3 regions of the Streptomyces sp. NPDC101234 genome follow, and region 1 is predicted to be linked to each of the others. Evidence: riboswitches for the same ligand, from Rfam matches in the RefSeq annotation. Region 1 holds a riboswitch; each other region holds the start of a gene.

What was found. A riboswitch is a leader RNA that binds a small molecule or an ion and turns the genes downstream of it on or off. The one in region 1 is predicted to bind S-adenosylmethionine.
Region 2: linked by a shared signal. The riboswitch ahead of ACIRR9_RS18320 (ABC transporter substrate-binding protein) and the one ahead of thrC (threonine synthase) in region 1 are both predicted to bind S-adenosylmethionine.
Region 3: linked by a shared signal. The riboswitch ahead of ACIRR9_RS09165 (aminotransferase class V-fold PLP-dependent enzyme) and the one ahead of thrC (threonine synthase) in region 1 are both predicted to bind S-adenosylmethionine.

What each region holds. Positions count from the first base shown of each region.
Region 1 covers NZ_JBIWOA010000013.1:159,155-168,972, reverse strand. The annotation lists gene ACIRR9_RS24505 (GNAT family N-acetyltransferase) at 1-69, opposite strand, end outside; gene ACIRR9_RS24500 (NADH:flavin oxidoreductase) at 416-1,543, opposite strand; gene groL (chaperonin GroEL) at 1,798-3,420, opposite strand; gene ACIRR9_RS24490 (cold-shock protein) at 3,773-3,979, opposite strand; gene ACIRR9_RS24485 (MoaD/ThiS family protein) at 4,449-4,724, opposite strand; gene thrC (threonine synthase) at 4,838-6,127, opposite strand; SAM riboswitch class I at 6,145-6,319, opposite strand; gene ACIRR9_RS24475 (glucosyl-3-phosphoglycerate synthase) at 6,477-7,421, shown strand; gene ACIRR9_RS24470 (trehalose-6-phosphate synthase) at 7,505-8,950, shown strand; gene otsB (trehalose-phosphatase) at 9,130-9,818, opposite strand, start outside.
Region 2 covers NZ_JBIWOA010000009.1:100,495-110,312, reverse strand. The annotation lists gene ACIRR9_RS18345 (alpha/beta hydrolase family protein) at 1-388, opposite strand, end outside; gene ACIRR9_RS18340 (aldo/keto reductase) at 680-1,588, shown strand; gene ACIRR9_RS18335 (lytic polysaccharide monooxygenase auxiliary activity family 9 protein) at 1,780-2,826, shown strand; gene ACIRR9_RS18330 (rhomboid-like protein) at 3,000-3,722, opposite strand; gene ACIRR9_RS18325 (hypothetical protein) at 3,722-4,435, opposite strand; SAM riboswitch class IV at 4,856-4,969, shown strand; gene ACIRR9_RS18320 (ABC transporter substrate-binding protein) at 5,376-6,995, shown strand; gene ACIRR9_RS18315 (ABC transporter permease) at 6,999-7,958, shown strand; gene ACIRR9_RS18310 (ABC transporter permease) at 7,955-8,941, shown strand; gene ACIRR9_RS18305 (dipeptide ABC transporter ATP-binding protein) at 8,923-9,818, shown strand, end outside.
Region 3 covers NZ_JBIWOA010000004.1:131,919-141,736, reverse strand. The annotation lists gene ACIRR9_RS09170 (PQQ-binding-like beta-propeller repeat protein) at 1-1,797, opposite strand, end outside; gene ACIRR9_RS09165 (aminotransferase class V-fold PLP-dependent enzyme) at 1,866-3,227, opposite strand; SAM riboswitch class IV at 3,394-3,510, opposite strand; gene trpD (anthranilate phosphoribosyltransferase) at 3,664-4,728, opposite strand; gene ACIRR9_RS09155 (cytochrome bc complex cytochrome b subunit) at 4,861-6,501, opposite strand; gene ACIRR9_RS09150 (Rieske 2Fe-2S domain-containing protein) at 6,498-7,559, opposite strand; gene ACIRR9_RS09145 (c-type cytochrome) at 7,556-8,368, opposite strand; gene ACIRR9_RS09140 (heme-copper oxidase subunit III) at 8,445-9,065, opposite strand; gene ACIRR9_RS09135 (hypothetical protein) at 9,244-9,645, shown strand; gene ACIRR9_RS09130 (Ig-like domain-containing protein) at 9,750-9,818, opposite strand, start outside.

The DNA of each region.
Region 1 (9,818 bases):
GGCACTGGTCAGAGTGGACACGACGGCGTCGAGATCGGCGGGGGTGGCCGGGCGGAAGGAGTGGCTCATGGGGATGACGGTAACGACGAGGGCTTGAGGCGCTCCCGCTCGCACCCCCCTGCGCTGGGCCGCCACCGGCCGCTCTTCCCTCAGGTTGACCAGGTATACAGCGGGGGTGCGAACTCCTACGACCACTGCAACGCGGACCGCGCCGACCGCACAGGCCGGGCGCCCCGCGCCGCGCCCGGCTCGCGGAACGACGACGTCGTCGTGAGGAACCGCCTGATCAATCGGGCGCCCTCCCGCGGTCGCCTGACCGCGGCGGGCGTCGGCCGGCAGACCCCGAACGGCCGGGACGCAGGACGTCCCGGCCGTTCGTGTGAGAGCAGGTGCTCAGCTCAGCGTCTGCAGGTGCTCAGCTCAGGGTCTTGAGGGCCGCCGCGTCGTACGACGTCAGTTCGTCCGTGCGGCCGGCGAGGACCTTCGACGCCCACTCCGGGTCCTGGAGGAGGGCGCGGCCGACGGCCACCATGTCGTACTCCTCGCGCTCCAGGCTGTCGAGGAGGTCGTCGATGTTCTTGACCGGGGAGCCCTCGCCCATGAAGCCCTTGATGAAGTCGCCGTCGAGGCCGACCGAGCCGACGGTGATGGTGGGCTTTCCGGTGAGCTTCTTGGTCCAGCCGGCCAGGTTGAGGTCGGAGCCCTCGAACTCGGGGAGCCAGTAGCGGCGGGTCGAGGCGTGGAAGACGTCGACACCGGCGGCGGCCAGCGGCGTGAGGATCGCCTCCAGCTCCTCGGGGGTCTCGGCGAGACGGGCGTCGTAGTTGTCGGACTTCCACTGCGAGTAACGGAAGATGACCGGGAACTCCGGCGACACCGACTCGCGTACGGCGGCCACGATCTCCGCCGCGAACTTCGTGCGGGCGACCGGGTCGCCGCCGTACGCGTCGGCGCGGCGGTTGGTGCCCGCCCACAGGAACTGGTCGAGCAGGTAGCCGTGGGCACCGTGCAGCTCGACACCGTCGAAGCCGATGCGCTCGGCGTCGGCCGCGGCCTCGGCGAACGCGCGGATGACGTCGTCCAGGTCCTGACGGGTCATCTCCTTGCCCTCGCCCTCGGTCCCGTCCAGGCGGATGCCGGAGGGGCCGACGGCGGGGGCGTCCGCGAACGGCGGCTGGCCCTGCTTGCGGACCATGCCGATGTGCCACAGCTGCGGGACGATCGTGCCGCCGGCCGCGTGCACGCCCTCGGCGACCTTCGCCCAGGCCGCCAGCTGCTCCTCGCCGTGGAACCGCGGGATGCGACTGCTCTGCCCGGCCGAGTCGTGGCCGACGTACGTCCCCTCGGTGACGATCAGACCGACACCGGCTGCGGCCCGGCGCGAGTAGTACGAGACCACGTCCTCGCCGGGGACACCGCCGGGGCTGAACTGGCGGGTCATCGGCGCCATCACGATCCGGTTGGGGACCGTGAGCCCGTTGAGGGCGATGGGACGGGAGAGGATCTCGGCCGCGCGGGAGGCGGGGGGCGTGGTGACGGTCACGTGGGGGGCTCCTCGTGAAGTAGGGCGTGTGTCCGGGGGCGAATACCAGATGGTATGTGCACGCGCATCGAGTGCGCGTCTGTGCACAACGAACTGCCCGGAGGTGCGCATTCCCGCTTCCGCGCGGATGCCGTGTGACACCGGACACGGACCCGTGCCGCACGGACCCGTGCCGGGGAAACGCCCGAGGGCGGCACCCCCCGCCGTAGCAGGGGGTGCCGCCCTCGGAAAGGACGAGCCGATCCGTTGCCGGATCAGAAGTCCATGTCACCGCCCGGCATGCCGCCCGGAGCGGCCGCGGAGGCCTTCTCCGGCTTGTCGGCGATGACGGCCTCGGTGGTGAGGAACAGCGCGGCGATGGAGGCGGCGTTCTGCAGCGCAGAGCGGGTCACCTTCGCCGGGTCGATGATGCCCTCGGCGACCAGGTCGACGTACTCGCCGGTCGCGGCGTTGAGGCCGTGACCCGGGGTGAGGTTGCGGACCTTCTCCACCACGACGCCGCCTTCGAGGCCGGCGTTGACGGCGATCTGCTTCAGCGGGGCCTCCAGGGCGAGCTTCACGGCCTGCGCGCCGGTCGCCTCGTCACCCTCCAGCTCCAGCTTCTCGAAGACCGCGGCGGCCTGGATGAGCGCCACGCCGCCACCGGCGACGATGCCCTCCTCGACGGCCGCCTTCGCGTTGCGGACGGCGTCCTCGATGCGGTGCTTGCGCTCCTTGAGCTCGACCTCGGTCGCGGCACCGGCCTTGATGACGGCGACGCCACCGGCGAGCTTGGCCAGGCGCTCCTGGAGCTTCTCGCGGTCGTAGTCCGAGTCGCTGTTCTCGATCTCGGCGCGGATCTGGTTCACGCGGCCCTGCACCTGCTCGGAGGAGCCGGCGCCGTCGACGATGGTGGTCTCGTCCTTGGTGATGACCACCTTGCGGGCCTTGCCCAGCAGGTCGAGGGTCGTGTTCTCCAGCTTGAGACCGACCTCCTCGGAGATGACCTCGCCGCCGGTGAGGATGGCGATGTCGTTCAGCATCGCCTTGCGGCGGTCGCCGAAGCCCGGGGCCTTGACGGCGACGGACTTGAAGGTGCCGCGGATCTTGTTGACGACCAGGGTCGACAGGGCCTCGCCCTCGACGTCCTCGGCGATGATCAGCAGCGGCTTGCCCGACTGCATGACCTTCTCCAGGAGCGGGAGCAGGTCCTTGACGGAGCCGATCTTCGAGTTGGCGATCAGGATGTACGGGTCGTCGAGGGACGCCTCCATACGCTCCATGTCGGTGGCGAAGTACGCCGAGATGTAGCCCTTGTCGAAGCGCATACCCTCGGTGAGCTCCAGCTCCAGACCGAAGGTCTGGGACTCCTCGACGGTGATGACGCCTTCCTTGCCGACCTTGTCCATGGCCTCGGCGATGAGCTCGCCGATCTGGGTGTCGGCGGCGGAGATGGAGGCCGTGGAAGCGATCTGCTCCTTGGTCTCGACATCCTTCGCCTGCTCCAGCAGGGCACCGGAGACGGCCTCGACGGCCTTCTCGATACCGCGCTTCAGGGCCATCGGGTTGGCACCGGCGGCCACGTTGCGCAGACCCTCGCGGACCAGGGCCTGGGCGAGAACGGTCGCGGTGGTCGTACCGTCACCGGCGACGTCGTCCGTCTTCTTGGCGACTTCCTTGACCAGCTCGGCGCCGATCTTCTCGTACGGGTCCTCGAGCTCGATCTCCTTGGCGATGGACACACCATCGTTGGTGATCGTGGGGGCGCCCCACTTCTTCTCGAGGACGACGTTGCGGCCCTTGGGGCCGAGCGTCACCTTCACGGCGTCCGCGAGCTGGTTCATGCCGCGCTCGAGGCCGCGCCGCGCCTCCTCGTCGAACGCGATGATCTTGGCCATGTGAAGTGGTCCCTCCAGGACTGGGGGTGAGTCAGTCTTCGGACCGCGCCCGCGCCCGCGACGGACGGCTCACCGGCCCGTGGGTTCCTTTGCCCCACCCGGCCTGCGGGCCTCACCGACCCGGTCCTTCTTTGTCACTCTCACCTTCAGAGTGCTAACGCCAATGATTAGCACTCGCCCATGCCGAGTGCAAGCGCCTCCCGGGGATCGGGCCCCTGGAGTCAGGGCCGCCGAGGGGCCGCCGAGCGCCCGCCGGCGGGCTGCCGCCGGGCATGCCGAAGGGCTCGTGCCCCAGGAGGCACGAGCCCTTCGAAGAAATACAGAAGAACGTCGCTGTCAGTCGGCGCGTGCTTCAGCTGGTCGCCAAGCGGACCATGTCCGCCTGCGGCCCCTTCTGGCCCTGCGAGATCTCGAAATCGACTCGCTGACCCTCTTCCAGGGTGCGGTACCCGTCCATCTGGATCGCGCTGTAGTGGACGAAAACATCCGCACCACCGTCGACCGCGATGAAGCCGTACCCCTTCTCCGCGTTGAACCACTTGACGGTGCCCTGAGCCATGCCTAACTCCCCTATTACTGGCCCTTGCACAGATCCACACTTCGCGGATCCGGGTCAGACCTCACCCCCCAATGGTTGGGGGCGTGCGCCGGAACGCGTCGACCGCGGCTGAATGTATCTGTCCAACTGCCGTCTGCAACAGGTCAATCGGACGAGAATTCTGGACGGGAAGGGTCCGGAATGTAGCGAGAATTCGGCCGAATTCAGGGCAAGTCGGGCCCTATAAAAGCCGCAAAAGCCGCATATAACCCGCACACTTTGGCTACTTCTTGGCGGGCTAGCGGTATCGAATAACAGGGCCCGCGACCCGGAGATCGGGACCGTGTTCCCCAACTCTACCGCGCTCAACCACACAGAATTGCCCCCTCCGCTTCTCTCACGGAGGGGGCAATCCGATGAACAATCGGTGATGGCTGTTACCGAAGGTAATGTTCGGTCATTCGGCCATCACGTCAGGCAGGTCAGCGGCTCAGCCGCCGGCGACGGCCGGGATGATGGAGACGCCGGCACCGTCCGGGGTGGCCGTCTCCAGGCCCTGCTCGAATCGCACATCGTCGTCATTCACGTAGACGTTGACGAACCGGCGCAGCTTGCCCTGGTCGTCGAGAACACGCGCGGCGATTCCCGTGTGGTTCTGCTCCAGGTCGGCGATGACCTCACCGAGGTTCGCGCCTTCGGCGGTGACTTCGGCCTGGCCACCGGTGTAGGTGCGCAGGATGGTGGGGATGCGAACGGTGACACTCACGTTTGAACCTCCGGTAGCTGTAGCACCCCTTCAAGGGCGCGGGACTGAGTCGATGTGCGGCTACCGCCGCGCGGGCGCGACCAGCCCCGACCGGCCCGCAGAATGACGACTGCCTACTGGGCCAGCCCGGCCTCACGGAACGACTCGAGAGTGGGCCGAATAGTCGCCGTCAGCCCGGTCTCCGCGACAGCGTCCAGCGTCTTCAGTCCATCACCGGTGTTGAGTACGACAAGCGACTTCGCCGGGTCGATGAGCCCGTTCTCGATGAGCTTCTTGGTGACTCCGACCGTCACACCGCCGGCGGTCTCCGCGAAGATCCCCTCGGTCCGTGCGAGCAGCTTGATCGCGTCGACGACCTGCTCGTCGGTCACGTCCTCCACCGCACCACCCGTACGACGGGCGATGTCGAGGACATAGGGACCGTCGGCCGGATTGCCGATGGCGAGGGACTTCGCGATGGTGTTCGGCTTCTGCGGACGGACCACGTCGTGGCCCCCCTTGAAGGCCACCGACACCGGCGAGCACCCCTCCGCCTGCGCACCGAAGATCTTGTACGGCTTGTCCTCGACGAGCCCGAGCTTGATCAGCTCCTGCAGACCCTTGTCGACCTTGGTGAGCTGCGAGCCGGAGGCGATCGGGATGACCAGCTGGTCCGGGAGCTGCCAGCCGAGCTGCTCGCAGATCTCGTACGCCAGGGTCTTGGAGCCCTCCGCGTAGTACGGCCGCAGGTTGACGTTGACGAAGCCCCAGCCCTCGCCGGCCGGGTCGCCGATCAGCTCGGAGCAGAAGCGGTTCACGTCGTCGTAGTTGCCCTCGATGCCGACGAGCTCGCCGCCGTAGATCGCGGCCATGACGATCTTGCCCTGCTCCAGGTCGTGCGGGATGAACACGCAGGAGCGGAAGCCGGCCCGGGCGGCGGCGGCGCCGACCGCGCCGGCCAGGTTGCCGGTGGAGGAGCAGGAGAGCGTGGTGTAGCCGAAGGCGCGCGCGGCCTCGACGGCCTGGGCGACGACCCGGTCCTTGAAGGAGTGCGTCGGGTTGCCGGAGTCGTCCTTCACGTACAGCCCGCCGGTGACACCGAGTTCCCGCGCCAGGTTGTCGGCCTTGACGAGCTTGGTCCAGCCGGGGTTGATGTTCGGCTTGGTCGCCACGTCCGCGGGGACGGGCAGCAGCGGCGCGTAGCGCCAGATGTTCGCGGGTCCCGCCTCGATCTGCTTCCGCAGCTCCTCGGTGTCGTAGTCCGAGAAGTCGTACGCGATCTCGAGCGGGCCGAAACACTCCTCGCAGGCGAACACCGGGCCGAGGGGCACACGGTGACCGCACTCGCGGCAGCTCAGGGCCGTGGCGGGACCGAGGTCGACGGTCGTGGAGTCGGTGGTGGTGGCAACAGTCTGCGCAGCCATGGAGGCGAGGCCCTTTCTCCTCATCTTCCTCACGACGCATCTCGCCGTGAGACGGATTTGGCACCTTCCCTAGCCGGGAGCCTCGCGGACGATCGACAGTGACCGGAGCGGTCGACGACGGATCTACGAGTACCGACTGGAGGGTTGCCGGGGCTTCATCGGGCCGTATCCCTCTGCCCCTCTGGATGAGCTGTATTCGGTTGTCAACGCACGGTGACCGCACGACATGCGATGGTCATCGGCGTTGTTCAAGACTGTAACCGAAGGCCAGGACAGTTGAGAGAGTCGTCCGTACCGCGAGATGGATCACACTTGGCAGTGTGACCGTGACAGTGAGGAGCCGCTGACTGTGCTGGAAGAAGTCGAGCGCTGGCTGGCCACCCGCTCCTGGTCCGTGAGCGACCGCCCCCTGCACCGGATACTCGCCGCCAAGCAGCGCACCGGGCAGTCGGTCTCCGTCGTGCTGCCCGCGCTCAACGAGGAGGAGACGGTCGGCGACATCGTCGCGATCATCCGCCACGACCTGATGCAGCAGGCGCCGCTCGTCGACGAGATCGTGGTCGTCGACTCCGGCTCCACGGACCGCACGGCGGCCGTGGCCGCGGCGGCCGGCGCCCGGGTCGTCCACCGCGACACGATCCTCCCGCGCATCCCCGCCGTCCCCGGCAAGGGCGAGGTCCTCTGGCGCTCCCTCCTGGTCACCACCGGGGACATCGTCTGCTTCATCGACGCGGATCTGAGGGACTTCTCCTCCGACTTCGTCTCCGGGATCGTCGGCCCGCTGCTGACCGACCCCGGCGTGGACCTGGTCAAGGCGATGTACGACCGCCCGCTGGCCGGTGCGGCCGGGCAGGGCGGCCGGGTCACCGAGCTGATGGCCCGTCCGCTGCTGAACATGCACTGGCCGCAGCTGGCCGGTTTCGTGCAGCCCCTGGGCGGCGAGTACGCGGCCCGCCGCTCCCTGCTGGAACAGCTCCCCTTCCCGGTGGGGTACGGGGTCGAGCTGGGCATGCTGGTCGATGCCCTGCACCTGGTGGGGCTGGACGCGCTGGCGCAGGTGGACGTGGGTGTCCGCAAACACCGCCACCAGGACGGCCAGGCCCTCGGCCGGATGTCCGCCGCGATCTACCGCACGGCGCAGCTGCGGCTGGCCCGCGGCCACCTGATCCGCCCCTCGCTCACCCAGTTCGAACGGGGCGAGGACGGCTTCGAACCGCGCACGTACTCCGTGGACACGGAGGAACGGCCGCCGATGGTGGAGATCGCGGAGTACGCCGAGCGCCGGGTGGCGTGACTTCGACGGGCGTTCCGTATACGGCCGCCGGTCGGGCGTAGCCGTACGTTTGAGCGTTTCCGGGCCGGGCTAGGTTCAGGCGTATGGCTTCCACCGGCGGTGCTGAGGTGCTGGTCGCGTCCAACCGCGGCCCGGTTTCGTACGAGGTGCGCCCCGACGACGCGGGCGGCGCGCTGCATGCCAAGCGGGGCGGCGGCGGGCTGGTCTCCGGTCTGTCGGCGATCGGCCCGGACGCGAACGCGGTGTGGGTGTGCGCGGCGCTGAGCGACGGGGACCGGGAGGCGGTGCGGCGCGCCGAGGGCGGCCGGCTGCCGGCGGTGGACACCGGCGGCCAGCAGGTCCGGATGCTCGACATCGACGCGGACGTGTTCTCCGACGCGTACAACGGCATCGCGAACTCGGTGCTCTGGTTCGTCCACCACATGCTGTACCAGACCCCGCTGGAGCCGGTCTTCGACGCGGAGTTCCGGCGGCAGTGGGCGTCGTACCAGGCCTACAACCGGGCGTTCGCCGAGGCGCTGGCCGAGGAGGCGGCCGAGGGGGCGGCCGTCGTCATCCAGGACTACCACCTGGCGCTGGCACCGCGGATGCTGCGCCGGCTGCGCCCGGATCTGCGTATCGGCCATTTCTCGCACACCCCCTGGGCACCGCCGGACTACTTCCGGCTCCTCCCCGACGACATCGCGGCGGAGCTGCTGAGCGGGATCCTCGGCGCCGATCACGCCGCTTTCCTCACCCGGCGGTGGGCGGACGCGTTCGTCGACTGCTGTCATGCGGTGCTGGGGCCGGGGATTCCGGCCGCGGATCCGTCGTCCGGCGGGACGCGGATCGGGGTGCACGGGCTGGGGGCCGACGCGGACTTCCTGCGGAAGCGGGCGCACGAGCCGGACGTGGGCGAGCGGATGGCGGCTCTTCGGGAGGAGATCGGGGAAGGCCGCAGGACGATCGTCCGGGTCGACCGCACCGAGCTGTCGAAGAACATCGTGCGGGGGCTGCTGGCGTACCGGCAGCTGCTCGACGACCACCCCGAGTGGCGGGAGCGGGTGGTGCATGTCGCGTTCGCGTACCCCTCGCGGCAGGACCTCGCCGTCTACCGCGACTACACGGCCGAGGTGCGGCGGGTGGCCGACGACATCAACTCGGCGTACGGGACGGCGGGTTGGACGCCGGTGGTGCTGCATGTCAAGGACGACTTCGCGCGGTCGCTGGCGGCGTACCGGCTGGCCGACGTGGCGCTGGTGAACCCGATCCGGGACGGCATGAACCTGGTGGCGAAAGAGATTCCGGTGGTGTCGGACGAGGGGTGTGTGCTGGTGCTCTCGCGGGAGGCGGGGGCGTTCGAGGAGTTGGGGGAGGATGCGGTGGTCGTGAACCCGTATGACATCGGGGGGACGGCTGATGCGTTGGCGCGGGCGCTGGCCTTGCCGGAGGGGGAGCGGGGGGAGCGGTGCAAGCGGCTGGCCGCGGCGGCTACCGCGTTGCCCCCTGCGGCCTGGTTCCTTGAGCAGTTGGGGGCGTTGGGCGGGTAGTTCTCGCCCCCGCCGCCCCTACCCGTCCCATCACCAGGGGGCTGCGCCCCCTTCGACCCCCTTCGGCTCCCATCGGTAGGTGCGGGCCGGTGGGGGCTGGTCGCGCAGTTCCTCCCCCAGCCTTCGGCCGGGGGCACCCCCAGCGCCCCTTACGGGGCGCTTCTGTACGGGGCGCTTTCTTACGGGGCGCTGTATGCGGCGAGGCTTCTCAGCAGTCGTACTACTCCCTCCGGGCCGGTCACCACCAGGTCCGACCGGTCCGCGAGCTCTGTGACCTCCTCGCTGCCGCTGCATACCAGCAGGCCCGGGACGCCTTCCGTCCTCAGCTTCTCCACTGCGGCGAAGGCGGAGATGTCGCCCAGGTCGTCGCCTGCGTAGAGCACCGCCCCCGCGCCGATCTCCCTCGCGTACTCGCGCAGGGCGACCCCCTTGTCCATGCCCGGGGGGCGCAGTTCCAGGACCAGGCGGCCCGGTTCGACGATCAGGGTGTGGCGGGTGGCCAGGTCGGTCAGGGGGGTGCGGAGGGAGTCGAAGGTGGCCTGGGGGTCGTCGGCCCGGCGGGTGTGGACGGCCACCGCGAAGCCCTTCTCCTCGATCCAGGTGCCGTGCGCGGCGCCGACGCGGTCGAGGAGGGCGGGGAGTTCGGCGCGGGCGGCGGCGATGCCGGGATGGGGTGGCGGGGAGGTGATCTCGCCGGTCGCCGCGTCCCAGCGTTCGGCGCCGTAGTGGCCGAGGACGACCAGGTGTTCCAGGCCGGGGACGCCGGCGAAACCGCCGTGGTGGACGGCGACCTCGGCCGGGCGGCCGGTGACGACGGCCACGGCGGCCACCTTCGGCGCGAGGGCGGCGAGCGCCGGTACGGCGTCCG
Region 2 (9,818 bases), on a different contig from region 1:
GCACGCACGCGACGAGGCGGTGCTCGAAGGCGGCCGCCCGCGCGGCGAGGTAGCCGCCGAGGCTCATACCGATCAGCACGAGTCGCTCGGCGTCCACCGCGGGCACGGTGAGCGCGAAATCGACCACGGGGGTGACCACGGCCTCCCAGTCCGGGCGGAAGTGCAGGCCCTGCCCGCGGACGGTGCTGCCCTGGCCGGGGCCGTCGAACGCGATGACGTTGTAGCCACGCCGCAGCGCACCCGCGGCCGGCGCGAAGTAGTCCTCCTCGAGGGTGGAGTCGTATCCGCCGTGGAAGAGCACGGTCGGGCGCGGGGTGCCCGAATCGTCGGCGAGGAACAGATAGCCGCAATCGAGGCGGCGCTGCGAGCGGCCGTCCGCTGACCTCACCGTTCCGGTCGGGGCGGAGTCGAGCGGGGCCCCGGGCACCTGTCCCGTGGCCCCCGTGTCCGATGACCTGGTGGCTGACGCTTCAAGTACCCCTCCCTGCTAGAATGTTGCCCAGCAGCAGAGCCTTCTCGGCGCGGATTCCGATCCGCCGGGGAGGCTTTTTTCATGCCCGGGGTCCCGCCCCGGTACCGGCGGGCCCGGTTTGCGGCGCTCGCCCCACCGGGCGGCCCGAACCCGCCGCGCCCACCCGTCGGTTCCTCGTTTCCCGACCCGCAAGAGGAGAGCCATGTCATGAGCTCACAGACGAACACCACAGCAGCCGCCGGAACTTGGCGACTCGACGACCTGACCGTCAACCGTGTCGGGTTCGGCGCGATGTGCCTGACGGGCACCGCACCCTTCGACCGCGGTGTGCCGCGCGACCGCGAGCAGTCGATCGGCGTGCTCCGGCGGGCGGTCGAACTCGGCGTGAATCACATCGACACCGCCGCGTTCTACTTCTCCGCGACGCGCTCCGCCAACGAACTGGTCAACCGGGCACTGGCGCCGTACCCGGAGGACCTGGTCATCGCCACCAAGGTCTGGCCGGGCCGCGATCCCTCGGGCGCGTGGTGGTGGGCCGCTCCGGAGCAGCTGCGCGGCCAGGTCGAGGAGAACCTGCGCCAACTCGGCCGCGATCACCTGGATGTGGTGAATCTGCGGGTACCGCCGAGCCGACGGACCGGATCGATCAGCGAGCACTTCGGAGCGTTGGCCGAGCTGCGTGACGCCGGGCTGATCCGTCACCTCGGCGTCTCCAACGTCACGTGCCGGCAACTGGCCGAGGCCCGGGCCATCGCCCCGGTCGTCTGCGTGCAGAACCCGTACGGGATCGGTGCGGCGGGCGAGGACCGGGCACTTCTGCGGCTCTGTGGTGAACTCGGCCTCGCCTTCGTTCCCTTCTTCGCGATCGCCGGTGCCGGCCGCGAGGCGGGTCCGGCCGCCGGTGACAGCGAGGAGGTGTGCGCGGTCGCCCGTGCGCACGGTGCGTCCCCCGCGCAGGTCCGGCTGGCCTGGACCTTGCAGCAGGGACCGCATGTGCTGGCGATTCCGGGGACCGGCGATCCGGGCCACCTCGCGCAGAACATGGCGGCCGACGCGCTGCGGCTCTCGAAGGAGGAGCTGGCACGCCTGACCTCGCTGCGGACGGCCGCCGCGTGACGGGCCGTTGCCCGCCGGAGGAGCCCGTCGAGCCTGGCCGCGGTGACGGTGGTGGCACCGCGGCACCAACCCCGTCACTTGCAGAATGCATATGCGCAAATACAGTGAGTAGTGACATTTGAGTGGTTTCGTGGCGTCTTGCGACGCGGGTCGCGAGATCACTCGTTCTGTGCGACTGGAGGAGTACGCGGATGCAGCCCTACCCGGAAGACCTGCGTGCGGACGCGACCTACCGCGACGACGGTGACACCAAGCTCGAGGGTATTTCCCTCACCTGGCAGATCGGCCAGAACGCCCCCGACCAGGGCGAGACGCAGCCGCCCGACTGGAACAACGGCCAGCCGGCCTACCCGCACCACTACGAGGTCTGGCTGGACGGGCGGCCCGCGCAGACGGTGGACGTGTACTGGGCGACGTGGTACCCGCACTGGCAGGCGGCGAACCGGCACTGGGTGTGCCTCGGGGAGACTCCGGCCGGCCAGTACCGGGTGAAGATCCGGGCCCGGCACGCCGACGGCCCCTGGGGACCGTTCACGAACGAGGTCACCGTCGACACGTCCACCTCCCAGCCCTACAAGCAGTTCATCCCCCGACGTGCCGCGGAGAGTGCAGAGGGCGGCCGGGAGCGGCACGGGAGCCTGGAGTTCCCGGTCAGCCGGGCCATCCGGGCGATCCGCGACCAGGACGACGCGCGGATCTGCCAGGAAGCACGCCGGCTGAACACGTCCACCACCTGGCAGGAGGTGGTGCCTCCCGGCACGGTCGCCGATCCGCCGTGGAACGAGGAACGCGGCTACCTGGAGTACCGGAAGTTCTTCCAGGACGCCGATGTGGCCTCGGCGGCGAACCCGGCTTTCAAGGGCCTGGACCTGGCGGGCGGCGACGGCCACGGTGACTGGCCGATCAGCACGCTGCAAGCCGTCGACGGCCGGCACACCTTCACGTACAACTACCGGCAGAACCACATGGGCCCGAAGTGGACGCACCAGTGGTTCATCACCAAAGAGGGCTGGGACCCCGCTCAGCGCATCTCCTGGGACGTACTGGAGCCGACTCCCTTCATGGTCGAGCACCACGGCGGTGGCACTCACGGCGACCAGGAACTGCAGTACACCACCGAGGCGCTGGTGAACCGCCGGGGACGGCACGCGATCGTCAACATCTGGGGCGGCGGCGACGCCGGGCACGACTTCGTCGGCGAGTTCTTCGTCAGCGTCGCCGACGTCGACTTCCGCTGACCCCCGGTCGGCGCCCGTCCGGCGTGCGGCCGACGTGAACGGCCGGAGGCCTCCCGAGGAGGCAGCCCGGCCCCTCGTCGGCGTTCGCGGGCACACGCCGGCCGGGCGTCGGCTTCCGCGCACCCGGCATTCGCAGGGACGTCACGCACCCCGGCCGGTGTCCTCCCAGGCCGTCACAGCGACGGGCCGGGCGGAGGGACCATCCCCGCGGGCGTGGGGAGCCTGTGGCGCAGGGTTGTTGCGAGAGCGAAGCCGATGGCCGCGGCCAGAAGGTGGCCGATCGTGGTGAAGTCCGGCAGACCACGGCTGAAGTCGGCGCCGATGACGGGCCATGCCACCACCGCAGTGATCGCCGCGATCCGCCGCACCGACGTGAGGAACACCACGACTCCGGCCGCCAGGGCCGCCTCGGCGCCGTAGCTGATGCCGTAGTCCAGGGCGTCCCGGACGCCGGCCGGATACCAGCCGCGGACCACGGCGGCCACGATGAAGACGGCGGTCAGCGCGGTTGCCAGCACATGGCCGACGGCAAAGACGCCGAACGCCCGTAACGCGCCGTAGCGGCGTTCCAGGAGGGCCAGACAGACAGCTGTGCCGGCCCCCAACGTGATCAAAGTCCCCACGAAGTAAAGGGACTTCACTTGGGTCAGTGTCCCGTCGAAGAAGAGCGCGCTGCCCGCCAGGGCGAGGAACGGATGCCGGGGAAGATTGTCGACGTTGGTGCTCACCGTCTCCAGCAGGCGGCGGCGCGTGGGGGCCGAGGCCGTCACGAGCCAGGCGTGGGTGGCCAGCAGGACGGCCAGATAACCGGCCGTCACCGGGTTGCCGTGGACGTACTCCTCAAGGAAGCGGCGCACCGCGGTCGGCGTCTCGCCGAACCGCTCCCTGCCACGCATCACCCGGTCCGGCCCACGACGAGCTGATAGAAGATCGGCTCGCCGGTCGTCGTCACCCTGTGCTGGAACCGCGTTCGCTCCAGCACAGTGAGCCCTCCGCCGGCCACCAGCCGCTCGACGGCGGCTCCGAACCCGTCCGGATCCGATGCGTCCATCCACCGCTCGTCGATCGTGAAGGCCACGGGCGCGCCGGGCGACAGGACCTCGAGGGCGTTCTCGAGCTCCTGCGGTGTGGCGTGCGTACCTCCGAACGCGCCGGCCGACACCAGTCCCCCGAACGCGTAAGGGCGCAGGGACTCACCGAGTGCGTCGCCGAGCAGGAAGTCACCGACCACGTAGTCGGCGTAGACACCTGGCCGGTCGCGCAGACTCGCCCGGCGTGCCGCCGGCAGCGGGTCGACCCCGACGACCCGGCCGACGCCACCACGACGTACGAGTTCACCGACCAGGCCCGTGCCGGCGCCGATGTCGAGGACCGTCAGCGGGCCCGGCTCCAGGCCGAGGCGGGCGACCGCGCGCAGCAGGCCCTCCGCCGCGACCTGCGGTGATCTGCACTGCAGCCGTTCCTGGACGACATGTTCATAGAGGCCTGGCACGGCGTAGATCCGCGTGTACTCGTGCAGATGCACGATCTCGCGCTCGCTCAACGCGATGTACTCGCCGTCGGTCACCGGCGGGCCGAACAGCCGGACGTCCGCAAACATCTCTGCCATGGCCGCGAGACTATGCGCGCGTGTCCGTGCCCCGCCACCGGTGGCGGGGCGGCGAAGTCCGACGGTGGGATGCGGGCGGCGGACGGGTGGGCGATCGGCGTGCTGTCGCCCACATCGCCGTCAGCGGGTCACGGCCGGATGCCGGAGGGTCCCAGTACGCCGGCGTCGACGCGCAGCGACTCCAGCAGGGTGGCGGCGTTGATAAACCATCCACCGTCATATGTTTCCTTCCGAATCCCGCCGAAGGGCCGGGGCGGGCGACGGGTAGCTGCCCGCGACGAGACGGGGATCAGCGACAGGTCAGGTCGAACCGGCCGGCGTGGCGGCCCACTCGGAAGGGGTCGAGCGTCCGGTTCGTCGAACTGGGCCTGCGGGGGCTGGCATTGACGTACGACAAAACCGCTCCGTACCATCGCGACCGGCATTGAGTGTCAGCGTCAAGCCCTGGCTCGCTGACCGGCAACCCTCCCGCGCGGTGGGGTGCTCCAGGTGAAAGCCCGGCGGGATCACCGATGATCCCCGCAAGCGCGTGGCCCCGGTGGCGGGGCCGGAGACGGGGAGGGACCGGTATGCGGCACAGCGGTGACGTGGCTGCCTCCTTCGCCGGCGCCATGCCGTTCTCCCGGCTCTCCCGCCGACGCCACATCGATCTCAAGCGCTCGACGAGCTGTCTCTGTCGCGCGATCACCTGTCGCTGACGAGCCCGCCTGCCGTCGGCTGACGACGACGGACCGACCGGCCACCGTGTCGGCCGACCCGGTTCGGCCTTCCCTGCCGACCGGCCTTCGTCGACCGACCGCATAAGGCACCACCCACCCCCTCGAAGGCCCCTGGGCCCGCACGCCCATGCACGCCCATGCACGGCCGTGCACGGCCGTGCCGCGCTCCCCCGACGCCCGGCACCCGGTGCCTGGTGACACGAGTAGGAGAAAGCCCTCCCGTGACTGCACTTCCGATTCTCAGACCATCCCGTCGGGCGCCGCTGGCCGCCCTGTTGACCACCAGTGTTCTGCTGACCGCCTGCGGGTCGGGCGACGGCGGTTCCGGCAGCGGCAGCGGCCGGCCGAAGTCCGGCGGCACGCTGACCTTCGCGGTGGGCTCCGACGCCGGCTGCGTGGATCCGCAGCAGGTCGGCAGCAACGACACCATCTACTCGGTCCGCCAGATCGTGGACTCCCTCACCGACCAGGACCCCGCGACCGGCAAGATCGTGCCGTGGCTGGCCAAGAGCTGGGACATCAACTCCGACGCCACCCGGTTCACGTTCCACCTCCGCTCGGGCGTCACCTTCAGCGACGGGTCCGAGCTGACCGCGCAGGTGGTGAAGGACAACTTCGACGCGGTACCGAAGCTCGGCGCCCTCGGCACCCTTGCCGAGGGCTACCTCAGCGGCGTCCAGAGCACCACCGTGATCGACCCGCTCACCGTCAAGGTGACCTTCAAGCAGCCCAACGCCCAGTTCCTGCAAGCGACTTCGACCCACACGCTGGGCATCGAGTCGTCCGCGAGCGTGCGGAAGACCCCGCAGCAGAAGTGCAGTGACGGGATCGTCGGGTCCGGGCCGTTCGTGCTGAAGCAGTATGTGCAGAACCAGTCGATCACCCTCGCCAGGCGGACCGGGTACGCCTGGGGATCCGCGCTGTGGTCCAAGAAGGGCGAGGCCTACCTGGACAAGCTGGTGTTCAAGGTGGTGCCGGAGGCGGGCGTGCGGGCCGGCAGCCTCCAGTCCGGACAGGTCGACGCGATCAGCAGCGTCGGCAAGGCCAACGAGGCCGCACTCAAGGGTGGTCAGGTCGCTCTCCAGCGTCGGGCCAACCCCGGTGTGGTGTTCGGCCTGGGTCTCAACAACGCACGGCCCCTGCTGAAGGACGCCAGGGTGCGGCAGGCGATCCAGGTCGCCGTCGACCGCAGCCAGATCGCCGACACCGTCTTCCCGACCGGCACCCGGCCGGCCACCAGCGTGCTGGCACACACCACTCCGGACTACACCGACCTCTCCTCGGACCTGTCCACCGACACGGCCAAGGCGAAGTCCCTGCTGGAACAAGCCGGTTGGCAGACGGGCGGTGACGGCATCCGCACCAAGGACGGCAAGAGGCTGAGCCTGACCATCACCTGGTTCCCCAACTCGGCCACCAACCAGCCCGCCCTGGAACTGGTCCAGCAGCAACTGAAGGCCGTCGGGATCGACGTGGTGCTCAAGCAGCTCCAGGTGACCCAGTTCGCGACGACGCTCCAGTCCGGTGACTTCGACGTGGTGTGGGGGAACGTGACCCGCTCCGACCCGGACATCCTGCGCAGCTCGTTCTCCACCCGGCTGGGCAACTTCTACCACCTGCCGGCCAGTTCGCTGGACACGGCGCTGTCCGGGCAGGCCGCGGCCACCGACACCGCGAAGCGCGGGAAACTGGTGGCCGAGGCGCAGCGACTGCTCGTGCGGAACGCGTACTACGTGCCGGTCGTGGAGCTGCAGACCCAGCTCGGCGTATCGAAGAAGGTGCACGACCTCGCGTTCGACTCGGGCAGCCGCGTCCAGCTGCACGACACCTGGATCGGCTAGCGCATGCGCCGCTATGTGATCAAGCGCCTGGCGCAGGCGGTCGGGGTGCTGTGGGCGGCCTACACGGTGTCGTTCCTGGTGCTGGACTTCCTGCCCGGTGACCCGGTCACCGCGATGGCCGGCGCCGGAATGGACTCGGGGCAGGTCGACCCGGCCCAACTCGCCGCGCTGCGTCACGAGTACGGCTTCGACAAGCCGGTGCCGGCGCAGTACGCCGAGTATCTCGGACGGGCGGTGCGCGGGGACTTCGGCGACGCGGTCTCCAGTGGCCGCCCGGTCACCTCCGTCATCGGCGACGCGCTGCCGCAGACGCTCCAGCTGACGGGGGCCGCGCTGCTGCTCGCGGTGGTGCTCGGGGGCGGTCTCGCCATGGTGGCGACGTACACTTCACGGCGGTGGCTGCGGCAGTTGCTGCTGTCGCTGCCCCCGCTGGGGGTGTCGGTCCCCACGTTCTGGGTGGGGCTGCTGCTCGTCGAGACGTTCTCCTTCCGGCTGCGCTGGTTCCCGGCGTTCGGCAACGACGGGCTGCGGGGCCTGGTGCTGCCGGCGCTGACCCTGGCCGTCCCGACCGGCGCACTGGTGGCCCAGGTGCTGGCCAAGAGCCTGCTCACGGCACTGGACCAGGCCTATGTGGAGACCGTGCGGGCCAAGGGCGCCGGTCGCCGGCGGGTGCATCTGCGGCACGCGCTGCGCAACGCGTCGCTGCCCGCGCTGACCGTCGTCGGTCTGCTGGTCGGGCAGCTCATCGCCGGTTCGGTGGTCGTGGAGACGGTGTTCTCCCGCGACGGCCTCGGCCGGGTGACCGCGGCGGCGGTCACCGCTCAGGACATCCCGCTGGTCCAGGGGGTGGTGGTGTTCGGTGCGCTGATCTTCGTGGCGACGAACCTGATCGTCGACCTCGTCTATCCGCTGCTGGATCCGCGCATCGTGGTGGCCTCGGACCGGAGGGCGAGCTTCGCATGAGCCAGAGCCTTGTCGACGGCACAGACGACACAGACGAAACAAACAACGCAGACAACGCAGACGGGACGGCTGACGTGGCCGACGCGGCGGAGGCCGCCCTCGGCCTCGCCCGGACGCCGCTGGCGGGACCCGCATCCGGACCGGGCCGCCGTGCCGACATACGAAGGGCGCTGCGGTTCCTGGTGCGCCGCCCCGGGCTGCTGCTGTCGGTCGCGGTCGTGGTGCTGGTGGTGCTGGCGTCGTTCCGGCCGGACCTGTTCACCTCCCGGGACCCGTTGAAGGGTGTGCCGTCCCAGAACTTCCGCGGCCCGAGCGGGGGTCACTGGTTCGGCACCGACGAACTGGGCCGTGACGTGTTCTCCCGGGTCGTCCACGGCGCCCAACTGTCCCTGAAGGCCACGCTGATCGCGGTTCTGGTGGCGTTCGTGGTGGGCGGACTGCTCGGTGTGGTCGCCGGGTTCGTGGGCCGCTGGGTGGACGACGTGCTGATGCGCTTCGTCGACGTCCTGCTGTCCATCCCCGCGCTGTTCCTGTCGCTGGCCCTGGTCACCGCGCTCGGGTACGGGACGGTGAAGGTGGCGGTCGCGGTCGGCATCGCCAGCGTCGCCTCCTTCGCCCGGGTGGCGCGCGCCGAGGTGCTGCGGGTGCGGCAGGCGGTGTTCGTGGAGGCGTCCCGCTCCTGCGGGGCCCGCTGGTACTCGGTGCTGGGCCGGCATGTCCTGCCCAACGCCGCCGGCCCGGTCGTCGTCCTGGCCACCCTGGACTTCGGTTCCTCGATCCTGGCGGTGTCGGCGCTGAGCTTCCTCGGCTACGGAGCGCCGCCGCCCGCCCCGGAGTGGGGCACGTTGATCTCCGACGGCCGCAACTACCTGGCGAACGCCTGGTGGCTGACCGCGCTGCCCGGTCTGGCGATCGCCTCGACCGTACTGGCCACCAACCGGATCGCGCGGGCGCTGGACGGCGAATGGTCCCGGCAGCGATGAGCGACGCACACGAGAACGGTGAGGACATGACCACACCACTGCTGGAAATCCGCGGTCTGTCCGTGTCGTACCGCACCCGGGCCGGCTCCGTACCGGCTGTGCGGGGCGTGGATCTGGACGTATGGCCGGGGCAGGTGACCGCCGTGGTCGGCGAGTCCGGATCCGGCAAGAGCACCACCGCGCACGCCGTCACCCGGCTGCTGGCCGCGAACGGCACCATCGACGCGGGCACGGTCCGCTTCGGCCGGCACGATCTGACCAGCCTGTCGGAGGCCGAGCTGCGGACCGTGCGCGGCGCGCGGATCGGGCTGGTCCCCCAGGATCCGACGGTCTCGCTCAACCCGGTCAAGCGGATCGGCGAACAGGTCGCCGAGGTGCTGCGCATCCATGGGCTGGCGACCCGGCGTTCGGCGGCGGCCGAGGCGGTCGAGGTGCTGAACCGGGCCGGGCTGCCCGACGCGGCGGTCCGGGCCCGGCAGTATCCGCACGAACTCTCCGGCGGCATGCGGCAGCGGGTGCTGATCGCCGTCGCCATCGCCGCCGGACCCGAGCTGATCATCGCCGACGAACCGACCAGCGCGCTCGACGTCACCGTGCAGCGCGTCATCCTCGACCATCTCCAGCACCTCGCCGAGGAGTCGGGCACCGCGATCCTGCTGGTCACCCATGACCTCGGGGTGGCCGCCGACCGGTCCCGGCGCCTGGTGGTCATGGCGCAGGGCAGGGTCGTGGAGGCGGGCGAGACCCGGACCGTGCTGGCCGACCCGCGGCACGAGTACACCCGGCGCCTGCTGGCCGCCGCACCCGGTACGAGCACGGCGGTGCCCCGCACCCCGGCGCCCGCCGCGCCCTCCACGCCCGCATCACCCGCATCACC
Region 3 (9,818 bases), on a different contig from region 1:
GTTCCAGAGCGCCTTGCCCGCCCGGCTGATGCCGTGCAGCATCTGCTCGCCGCCCGACCCGACCACCAGGACGTCCCCGACCGGCGTGGGCCGGCCGGTGTCGCTGCCGGCGGCCGTCGCCCAGAGCCGTTTCCCGGTCTTCGCGTCCAGAGCCTGCAGCCGGTCCCCGAACGTACCGACGTACACCACCCCGCCCGCCACCATGGGCTCGCCGGTGGGCGCGGGCCCGGTCGGCGCGGACCAGGCCACGCCGCCGTCGGGGGCGTAGGCGCGCACCCCGCCCGCGTCCGTCGAGCCGTAGGACACCAGGACCAGCTCGCCCGCGGCCACCGGGAACTGGCTGCTCCCGGCGAGCGGCCTGGTCCAGCGCACCCTGCCGTCCCGGCCGAGCGCACAGAGCCTGGTGGAGCCCTCCCGGTCGTCGAAAAGCAGGCAGTACGCGCCGTCGGCGGTGGCGAGCGGGGGCATCACCGGGCCGCCCAGCGGGGTGCTCCAGAGGGGACGGCCGTTCAGCTCCAGCCCGTGCAGCGAGCCGTCCGCCCCGCCGACGTACACCAGGCGCCCGTCCGGCGACACCGCCGCGCACGGGCCGCGGCGGCCGCCGAGCCCCTGGACCCGGCACTGCCAGCCCACCTCGGCCGCCGCCGACGAGACCGTGCCCTTGCCTCCGCTCCCTCCCCGGACCACCAGGCCCGTGCTCCTGGAGGAGTCCCGCAGCCACAGCCACCCGCCGACACTCCCGGCCGCCACGAGTGCCGTACCGCCCGCCAGGGCCGCCAGCAGGCGTCGCCGGGAAGGCGGGGCGGGGTCCTCCGAGGTGACCGTGGGGGTGTCCGTGACCGTCACCGGCGCCATGTACTCGACCCGGCTGTCCCGCTCCCCCGAGCCGTCCTCCGGCATCCAGCGCGCGCCGCTGTCCGGGATTCCCCGCTCTGTCGGCGGGCCGCCCGTGTACCAGCCCGCCCGCAGCCCCTTTCGCAGACTGTCCGCCGTGTGCCCCACCGCCGCGACCACGTCGGCGGGTGCCGGCCGCGCCCCGGGATCGTCGCGCAGACACGACTCCACGAGCGCCAGACGGTCCTTCGGTACGGCGGACAGGTCGACGTCCCCGGTCAGGATCCGCAGCAGTACGACCGAGTCCTGGCCCTCGCCGAAGGGCTCCCGCCCGCCGGCGGCGTACGCGAGGACCGCGCCCAGCGAGAAGACGTCACTGGCGGGTCCCACCCGGGCGCCGTTGCGGATCTGCTCGGGCGAGACATAGCCGACCGACCCGACGATCACCCCGGTCCGGGTCAGCGCCGTCCCCTCCAGGGCCCGGACGATCCCGAAGTCGATGACCCGGGGGCCGTCCGCCGCCAGCAGGATGTTGGAGGGTTTGAGGTCCCGGTGCACCAGGCCCCTGGCGTGGATCGCGGCCAGCGCCTCGGCGAGCGCGGCCGCGAGCAGCCGTACCGCGTCGCCGGGCAGGGGGCCGCCGTCGAGGATCGCGTCCCGCAGGTTCGGCCCGTCCACGTACTCGGTGGCCATCCACGGGCGGGATGCCTCGGTGTCCGCGTCCACGACCCGCGCGGTGTAGGTCCCCGCCCCGCCGACGGTCTGCGCGGCCCGCACCTCGTGCCGGAACCGGGCCCGGAAGGTGCGGTCCTCCGCGTACTCGGCCCGCACCACCTTCACCGCGAGCCGCAGGCCACCGCGTGCCTCGGCGAGGTACACCTCGCCCATGCCGCCGGATCCGAGTCTGCCCCGGACCTCGTAGGGACCGACGGTCCGAGGATCCGTGTCCCGCAGCTCCCGCACCCCGTGCTCCCCCTGCCCTCCGTAGTGCCGCCGAGAGGAGCGTATACGCGCGGCCGGGCTTCAGTACGTCAGACGGCCGGTACGCAACGGCCGTCCTCCGTACGGTAGTTCCACTTCGCGCCGTTGCGGACGAGTTCCTTCACCGCGTTGACGAAGCGCTCGACGTGCTCATCCGGCGTGCCCGCGCCGAAGCTCACCCGGATCGCGTTCAGGGACTTCTCGCCCGGTGCCGCCTCCGGTGCCCCGCACTCGCCCTGGGTCTGGGGGTCGGAGCCGAGCAGGGTGCGGACCAGCGGGTGGGCGCAGAAGAGGCCGTCGCGGACGCCGATGCCGTACTCGGCGGAGAGGGCGGCGGCGAAGTGGGAGCTGTTCCAGCCCTCGACGACGAAGGAGATGACACCGACGCGCGGGGCGTCGTCGCCGAAGAGGGAGAGGATCCGGACCTCCGGGACCTCGGCCAGACCGGACCGCACCTTCTCGATCAGGTACCGCTCGCGGGCGACCAGGGTGTCGAAGCCGGCTTCGGTCAGCGCCTTGCAGGCGGAGGCGATGGAGTAGGCACCGATGACGTTGGGCGAGCCCGCCTCGTGCCGGGCGGCGCTCTCATGCCACTCCACGGCCACTCCCCCGTCCTCGCGCCGGGTGACCCTGCGGCTGGCGCCGCCGCCCGCGAGGTACGGCTCGGCCGCCTGCAGCCAGTCGGCGCGGCCGGCCAGGACGCCGGAGCCGAAGGGGGCGTACAGCTTGTGGCCGGAGAACGCGATCCAGTCGACGTCCAGGTCCTGCACGGACACCGGGTGGTGGGGGGCCAGCTGGGCGGCGTCCAGGACGATCCGGGCGCCGTGCGCGTGGGCGGCGGCCGCGAGTTCCCGTACGGGCCACAGCTCGCCGGTGACGTTGGAGGCGCCGGTGACACAGACCAGGGCCGGACCGTACGGGTCGCGGTCGGCCAGCGCGCGCTCCAGGGTCTCCACCGCCTGCCGCGGGGTGCGCGGGGCGTCGAGGTAGCTGACCCGGGCGTCCTGCCAGGGCAGCAGGGAGGCGTGGTGCTCGGTCTCGAAGACGAAGACCTGGCAGTCGGCGGGGAGGGCGCGGGCCAGGAGGTTCAGGGAGTCCGTCGTCGAGCGGGTGAAGACCAGCTGGTCGTCGGGGCGGCAGTCGAGGAACCCGGCGACGGTCCGGCGGGCGTTCTCGAAGAGGTCCGTGGACAGCTGGGAGAGATAGCCGGCGCCGCGGTGGACGCTGCCGTAGTAGGGGGCGTACGCCGCCACGTCGTCCCAGACCCGCTGGAGGGCGGGGGCGCTCGCCGCGTAGTCGAGGGCGGCGTAGGTGACCTCGCCGCCGGTGACGAGCGGGACGGTGACATCTCGTCCCAGAACGGGCAGCGGGGCACAAATGGTCTGGCCGGAGGCAGCGGTGGAGACGGACATGGCGGAACTCCTGTGAGGGTGCGCGGGACCGCCGTGCCGGACGGTGTGTCGACGGCACGGGGAAGGGCGAAAAAAGAGGTACGCGGAGGCGGGGCTCGACGCCCTATCGCATTCGCTTGCTCACAGAAGGCTCCCTCGTACGACCAGGACCCCTGGTGTGTCGAGGGGTCCGCGCTTGCCGTAGACCTCGCTGCCTACGACCTGGTCTTCACCCGGGGCACCCCGCCACGGACGGAGGGTTGCCGGACAGTCGGCCGGGGCCTCATGACTGTCACTCATGACCTGGATGGAAACGTACGGGAAGTGATCGCCGCCGCGCAACTCCTGTCCGGATGACGGGACGGGGAGTTTCTCTTTTCTCCGCCGAGACGGCGATCAGCCGCGACGGCGCGGTCCGGCGGTGCCGGACCGCGCCTCAGCCCGGCGGCCGCGGCCCCTACTTGTGCGTCGCCGCTGCCCAGCGCTCCAGTGCCCGCTTGGCCGCGCCCGAGTCGATGGACTCCGCCGCCCGGTCCATACCGGCGCGGAGCTGTTCGGCCAGGGTCCCGGCGCCCGGGTCCAGGGCGACCAGGGCCGCCGCCGAGTTCAGCAGTACCGCGTCCCGTACCGGGCCGGTCTCGCCGTCCAGGAGTCTGCGGGCGACCTCCGCGTTGTACGACGGGTCGCCACCCCTGAGCGCCTCCACCGGGACCAGGTCGATGCCGACGTCCCTCGGGTCGAAGGTCTCCTCCGTGACCTTGCCGTCGCGGACGATCCAGACCCGGGACGTGGCGGTCGTCGTCAGTTCGTCGAGACCGTCGTCGCCGCGGAAGACCAGGGAGGAGTTGCCGCGTTCCGCGAAGACGCCCGCGACGACAGGGGCCATGCGCGGGTCCGCGACGCCGACCGCCTGGGCCCGCACCCGGGCGGGGTTGGTCAGCGGGCCGAGGATGTTGAACACCGTGCGGATGCCCAACTGGCCGCGCGCGGCGCCCGCGTAGCGCAGCGCCGGGTGGAACTTGATGGCGAAGCAGAAGGTGATGCCGGCCTCCTCGGCGACCTCGGCGACCCGCTGCGGGGTCAGGTCGAGGTTGACGCCCAGCTTCTCCAGGACGTCGGAGGCCCCGGACGCGGAGGAGGCCGCGCGGTTGCCGTGCTTGACGACCTTCGCCCCCGTGCCGGCCACCACCAGCGCCGACATCGTCGAGATGTTCACCGTCTTCGCGCCGTCACCGCCGGTACCGACGATGTCGACGGTGCGGCCCGGCACCTCGATGACGTTGGCGTGCTCGTACATCGTGCGGACGAGGCCGTTGATCTCCTCGACCGTCTCGCCCTTCGCCCGCAGGGCGACGACGAAGCCCGCGATCTGCGCGTCGGTCGCCTGGCCGCGCATGATCTGGTCCATCGCCCAGGCCGTGGCGTCGGCGCTCTGGTCCTTGCCGTACAGCAGCGCGTTCAGTACCTCGGGCCAGGAACGGCCCGCCGCGGTGTCGCCTCCAGCGGGGGTCACAGCGCTCATAAGGCCGCTCCTGATCGTCGTACCAACGAATAGTGGTTGTGAACCCCACCCTATCCAGCTCCGAGCACGGCGAAGGGCCCCCGTCCGTACACCGGACGGGGGCCCTTCGACCGAGGCGTGGCGACGCGTCGATCAGTGGTGGCCGTGGCCGCTCGTGATCTCCTTGTACTCCTCGACGGACGGCTTCGGGATCTGGTTGTCCTCGCCGTAGTAGGCGTTGCTCAGCTTGGCGCGGAGCTTCTCGGACCCCTTGATCTTGCGCTCGACACCGTTCTCGTCGACCGCCGGACCGACCTGGGCCGGCTCGTACTGGTGGTGGGCCGTGAGGGTGTGCAGCTGCTCCTGCGAGAGCGGCTCGTGGACCTCGATGAACTCACCGTGCGGCAGCCGCTTGATGATGCCGGTCTCGCGACCGTGCAGCACCTTCTCCTTGTCCCGGCGCTGCAGGCCGAGGCAGATGCGCTTGGTGACGATGAACGCGATCACCGGTCCGGCGAAGAAGAAGATCCGGACGAACCAGGTCACGTCGTTGATCGACAGGTGGAAGTGGGTGGCGATGAGGTCGTTGCCACCACCGATCAGACCCACCATGTACACGGTCACCCAGGCGACGCCGAACCCGGTGCGGGTCGGGGCGTTGCGCGGGCGGTCCAGGATGTGGTGCTCGCTCTTGTCGCCGGTGACCCAGGACTCGATGAACGGGTAGAGCGCGATGGCCGCGAGGACCAGACCGAACAGGACCAGCGGGATGAAGACGCCCAGGACCAGGGTGTGGCCCCAGATGTTGATCTCCCAGCCCGGCATGTACCGGATCAGACCCTCGGCGAAGCCCATGTACCAGTCGGGCTGGGCGCCGGTGGACACCTGGTCCGGACGGTAGGGGCCCATGGCCCAGATCGGGTTGATCTGGGTGGTCGCCGCGATGGCCGCGATGACACCGAAGACCAGGAAGAAGAAGCCTCCGGCCTTGGCCATGTAGACCGGCAGCAGCGGCATGCCGACGACGTTCTTCTCGCTCTTTCCGGGGCCCGCGAACTGCGTGTGCTTGTGGTAGAAGACCAGGATCAGGTGGCCCACCATCAGGCCGAGCATGATGCCCGGCAGCAGCAGGATGTGGATCGAGTAGAACCGGGCCACGAAGTCGTGGCCGGGGAACTGCCCGCCGAAGAGGAAGAACGAGATGTAGGTGCCGACGATCGGCATCGACAGGATCGCGCCCTCGGTGAAGCGGACACCGGTGCCGGAGAGCAGGTCGTCCGGGAGCGAGTAACCGGTGAAGCCGGTGAACATGCCCAGGACGAACAGCAGGAAGCCGAACAGCCAGTTGATCTCACGCGGCTTGCGGAACGCGCCCGTGAAGAACACGCGCATCATGTGCACGAACATGCCGGCGAGGAAGATCAGCGCGGCCCAGTGGTGGATCTGCCGGATGAGCAGACCACCGCGCACGTCGAAGGAGATGTGCAGGGTCGAGTTGAACGCCTCGGACATCAGCTGTCCCTGGAGCGGGACGTAGCTGCCGTGGTACGCCACCTCGTTCATCGAAGGGTGGAAGAACAGCGTCAGATACACACCCGTCAGGATGATGATGATGAAGCTGTACAAGCACACTTCGCCCAACATGAACGACCAGTGGTCGGGGAAGATCTTGCGCATGTTGGACTTGGCCAGGGAGTAGATCCCGAGCCGTCCGTCGGCCCAGTCGGCGACACGCTCGCCGGCCGGTGCCTTCCCGCGCTCGTCGCGGGACTCGGAGTTCTCGTTAGTGCTCATCCGCGCTCCCAGAAGGCAGGACCGACGGGCTCCTCGAAGTCGCCCAGCGCCTGGAGGTAGCCCTCCTCGCTCACACCGATGCGCAGCTGCGGCAGGGCGTGACCGGCCGGGCCGAAGATCACTCGGGCACCGTCGGAGAGGTCGAAGGTGGACTGGTGGCACGGGCAGAGCACGTGGTGGGTCTGCTGCTCGTACAGCGAGATCGGGCAGCCCACGTGGGTGCAGATCTTCGAGTAGGCGACGATGCCCTCGTGCGACCACTCGAGCTCGCGCTTGTCCTTGATGTTGTCCGGCTGCAGCCGGATGATCATCAGGGCCGCCTTCGCCATCACGTTCTGGAAGTCCTCCTGGGACTCCTCGACGCCCTCGGGCTTGGCGAACGTCAGCGAGCCGACGGCGACGTCGGAGGGACGCAGCGGCTCGTTGGTGTTCATGTTGACGAGCAGCTTGCCCTTCGACCACGCCGTGTGGCGCAGCGAGGTGCCGGGCAGCGGGCCGAGGTCGCGCAGCAGCACGACACCGGAGAGCGGGACCAGGGTCAGCGCGCCGAACATCGTGTTGCGGATCAGCTTGCGCCGGCCGATCGCCGACTCCTTCGCGCCCTGCTTGAAGTCGGCCAGGACCTTGGCCTTGACCTCCGGCTCGGCCGAGATGGCGTGCCGCTCGTCGGCGACCTCCACATCGGACATCAGGGTGCGGGCCCAGTGGACCGCGCCCGCGCCGATGCAGAACAGCGCCGCACCGAGGGTCAGGCCCAGGGCGAAGTTCAGCGCGCTGATGTGACCGATCGGGAAGACGAAGATCGCCTTGTCCTTCGGGATCGTCACATAGGAGGCGATGAAGCCGACCGTGGCCAGCATCGACACCGTGAACAGCATGGCCACGACGCGCTCGGACCGCTTGGCGGCCCGCTCGTCGATGTCCTGGATCCGGTGCTCGTGGGGCGGCAGACCCGGGTCCGCGAACGGGTTCTTCTCGTCCGCGACGCTCACGGCGCCGTGCGCGTGGTGGTCCTGCTCAGCAGGCAGGTTCTCTTCTGGAATGTCTTGGCTACTCATGACTTCTTGGCCTTTGCGGTCCGAGCGGCGACCCAGACGGCGACCGCGATCAGCGCACCGAGACCGAAGATCCACGCGAACAGACCCTCGCTGACCGGCCCGAGGCCGCCCAGGTCGAGACCGCCGGGGTTCACCGTCTTGCTGCTGTTGACCGAGTCGAGGTACGCGATGATGTCCTTCTTGTTCTTCTCGGACAGCGTCGTGTCGGGGAAGGACGGCATGTTCTGCGGGCCCGTCTGCATGGCCTCGTAGATGTGCTTCGGGTCGACGCCCTGCAGGTCCGGCGCGAACTTGCCCTTGGTCAGCGCGCCACCCGAGCCGACGAAGTTGTGGCACTGCGCGCAGTTGGTGCGGAAGAGCTCGCCACCCGCGGCGATGTCGGCACCGTCAGGGCCGTACTGGTCCGTGGTCGGAACCGCGGGACCGGCACCCAGCGAGGCGATGAACGCCGCGAGCTGGTCGATCTGGGCCTGGGTGTAGATGTTCTTCTTCTTGACGACCTGCGGGCCCTGCGACGTGGCGGCCGGCATCCGGCCGGTGCCGACCTGGAAGTCGACGGCCGCGGCGCCCACGCCCACCAGGCTGGGGCCGTCGGACGAACCCTGACCGCCGGTGCCGTGGCAGCTGGCGCAGCCGACCGAGTAGAGCTTCTTGCCCTCCTCGATGGTCAGGGACTGGGACGTTTCATCGGCCTGCGCCTTGCTCGCGGGTGCGAACGCGGCGTACAGCCCTCCTGTGCATGCCAGCGCGAGGAGTAGGACGACGACCGCCGCCAGCGGATGGCGTCGTCGTGCGGAGAGCTTTTTCACGGATTACCCCGGTGTCAGGATCTTCTGCGTCGATGCGTTTGGTTGTGCGCTTCTACGGCGCGTGGGGCCGGCCCGGCTACTTGATCAGGTAGATCGTGGCGAAGAGGCCGATCCAGACGACATCGACGAAGTGCCAGTAGTAGGACACGACGATGGCCGCGGTCGCCTGCTCGTGCGTGAACCTCTTCGCCGCGTAGGTGCGCCCCAGGACGAACAGGAAGGCGATGAGGCCGCCCGTCACGTGCATGCCGTGGAAGCCGGTGGTCAGGTAGAACACCGAACCGTACGGGTCGGAGGAGAGCGAGATGCCGTCCTCCTTCACCAGGCTCGTGTACTCGTAGATCTGACCGCCGATGAAGATCGCGCCCATGATGAAGGTGACGATGAACCAGCCCCGGAGCTTCTTCACGTCCCCGCGCTCGGCGGCGAACACGCCGAGCTGGCAGGTGAGGGAGGAGAGCACCAGGATCGTGGTGTTGGTCGCCGAGAAGGGGATGTTGAGATGACTCGCCATCTCCTTCCAGTGAGCCTCGCCGGTCACCGATCGCAGGGTGAAGTACATCGCGAAGAGGGCCGCGAAGAACATCAGCTCGGAACTCAGCCAAATGATGGTTCCGACGCTGGTGAGGTTCGGCCTGTTGACCGACGGGTGCGCGTGCCCGGTTTCTACTGTCGTTGCTGTCGCCACGACCGACATTATGTCGGTCGCTTATCTCGCGCTCACTCCGGGGGGTGCCGTTCGGAGTGTCCGCCCCGTGTGTAGTGCCCGGATGGCCCATCGAAGCGGTGTTCCAACAGGTGTTGACGAGGTGTTCATGGGAGTAGCATCCGGCGCATCGGTCCTGTCCGTACGACGCTGACGTCTCGGAGGAACAATGCAGCCGACCGCCACGGTGCTGGTCTACAGCGACGACTCCAACACCCGCGAGCAGGTACGGCTGGCCTCCGGCCGGCGGCCGGCTCCCGATGTGCCCTTCGTCGAGTTCCTGGAGTGCGCGACGCCCCAGGCCGTCATCGCCGAACTGGACAAGGGCGGGATCGATGTGTGCGTCCTGGACGGCGAGGCCGTGCCCATGGGGGGCATGGGGGTGTGCCGTCAGATCAAGGACGAGATCTTCAACTGTCCGCCGGCGCTGGTGCTGATCGGGCGGCCGCAGGACGCGTGGCTGGCTACGTGGAGCCGTGCGGACGCGGCTGTGACGCTGCCGGTGGATCCGGTGGAGTTCGCGGCCGCGCTGGCGTCTTTGCTGCGGCAGAAGAGGCTGCAGAGCGCCTAGGACGCAGCGGGGCGCGGTGGATGCGCGAGTGCCGGTCGTTCGTGGCTGGTCGTGCCCGCGGGGCGGTAGCCGCATATCGGCTACCGCCCCGTGCCTCTGGTTTCTCACACCGACGTCGGCTGCAAGCGCTCCGCGTCCTGCGGAGTCGGGGCGTCCGGGGTGCCGTTGACGAG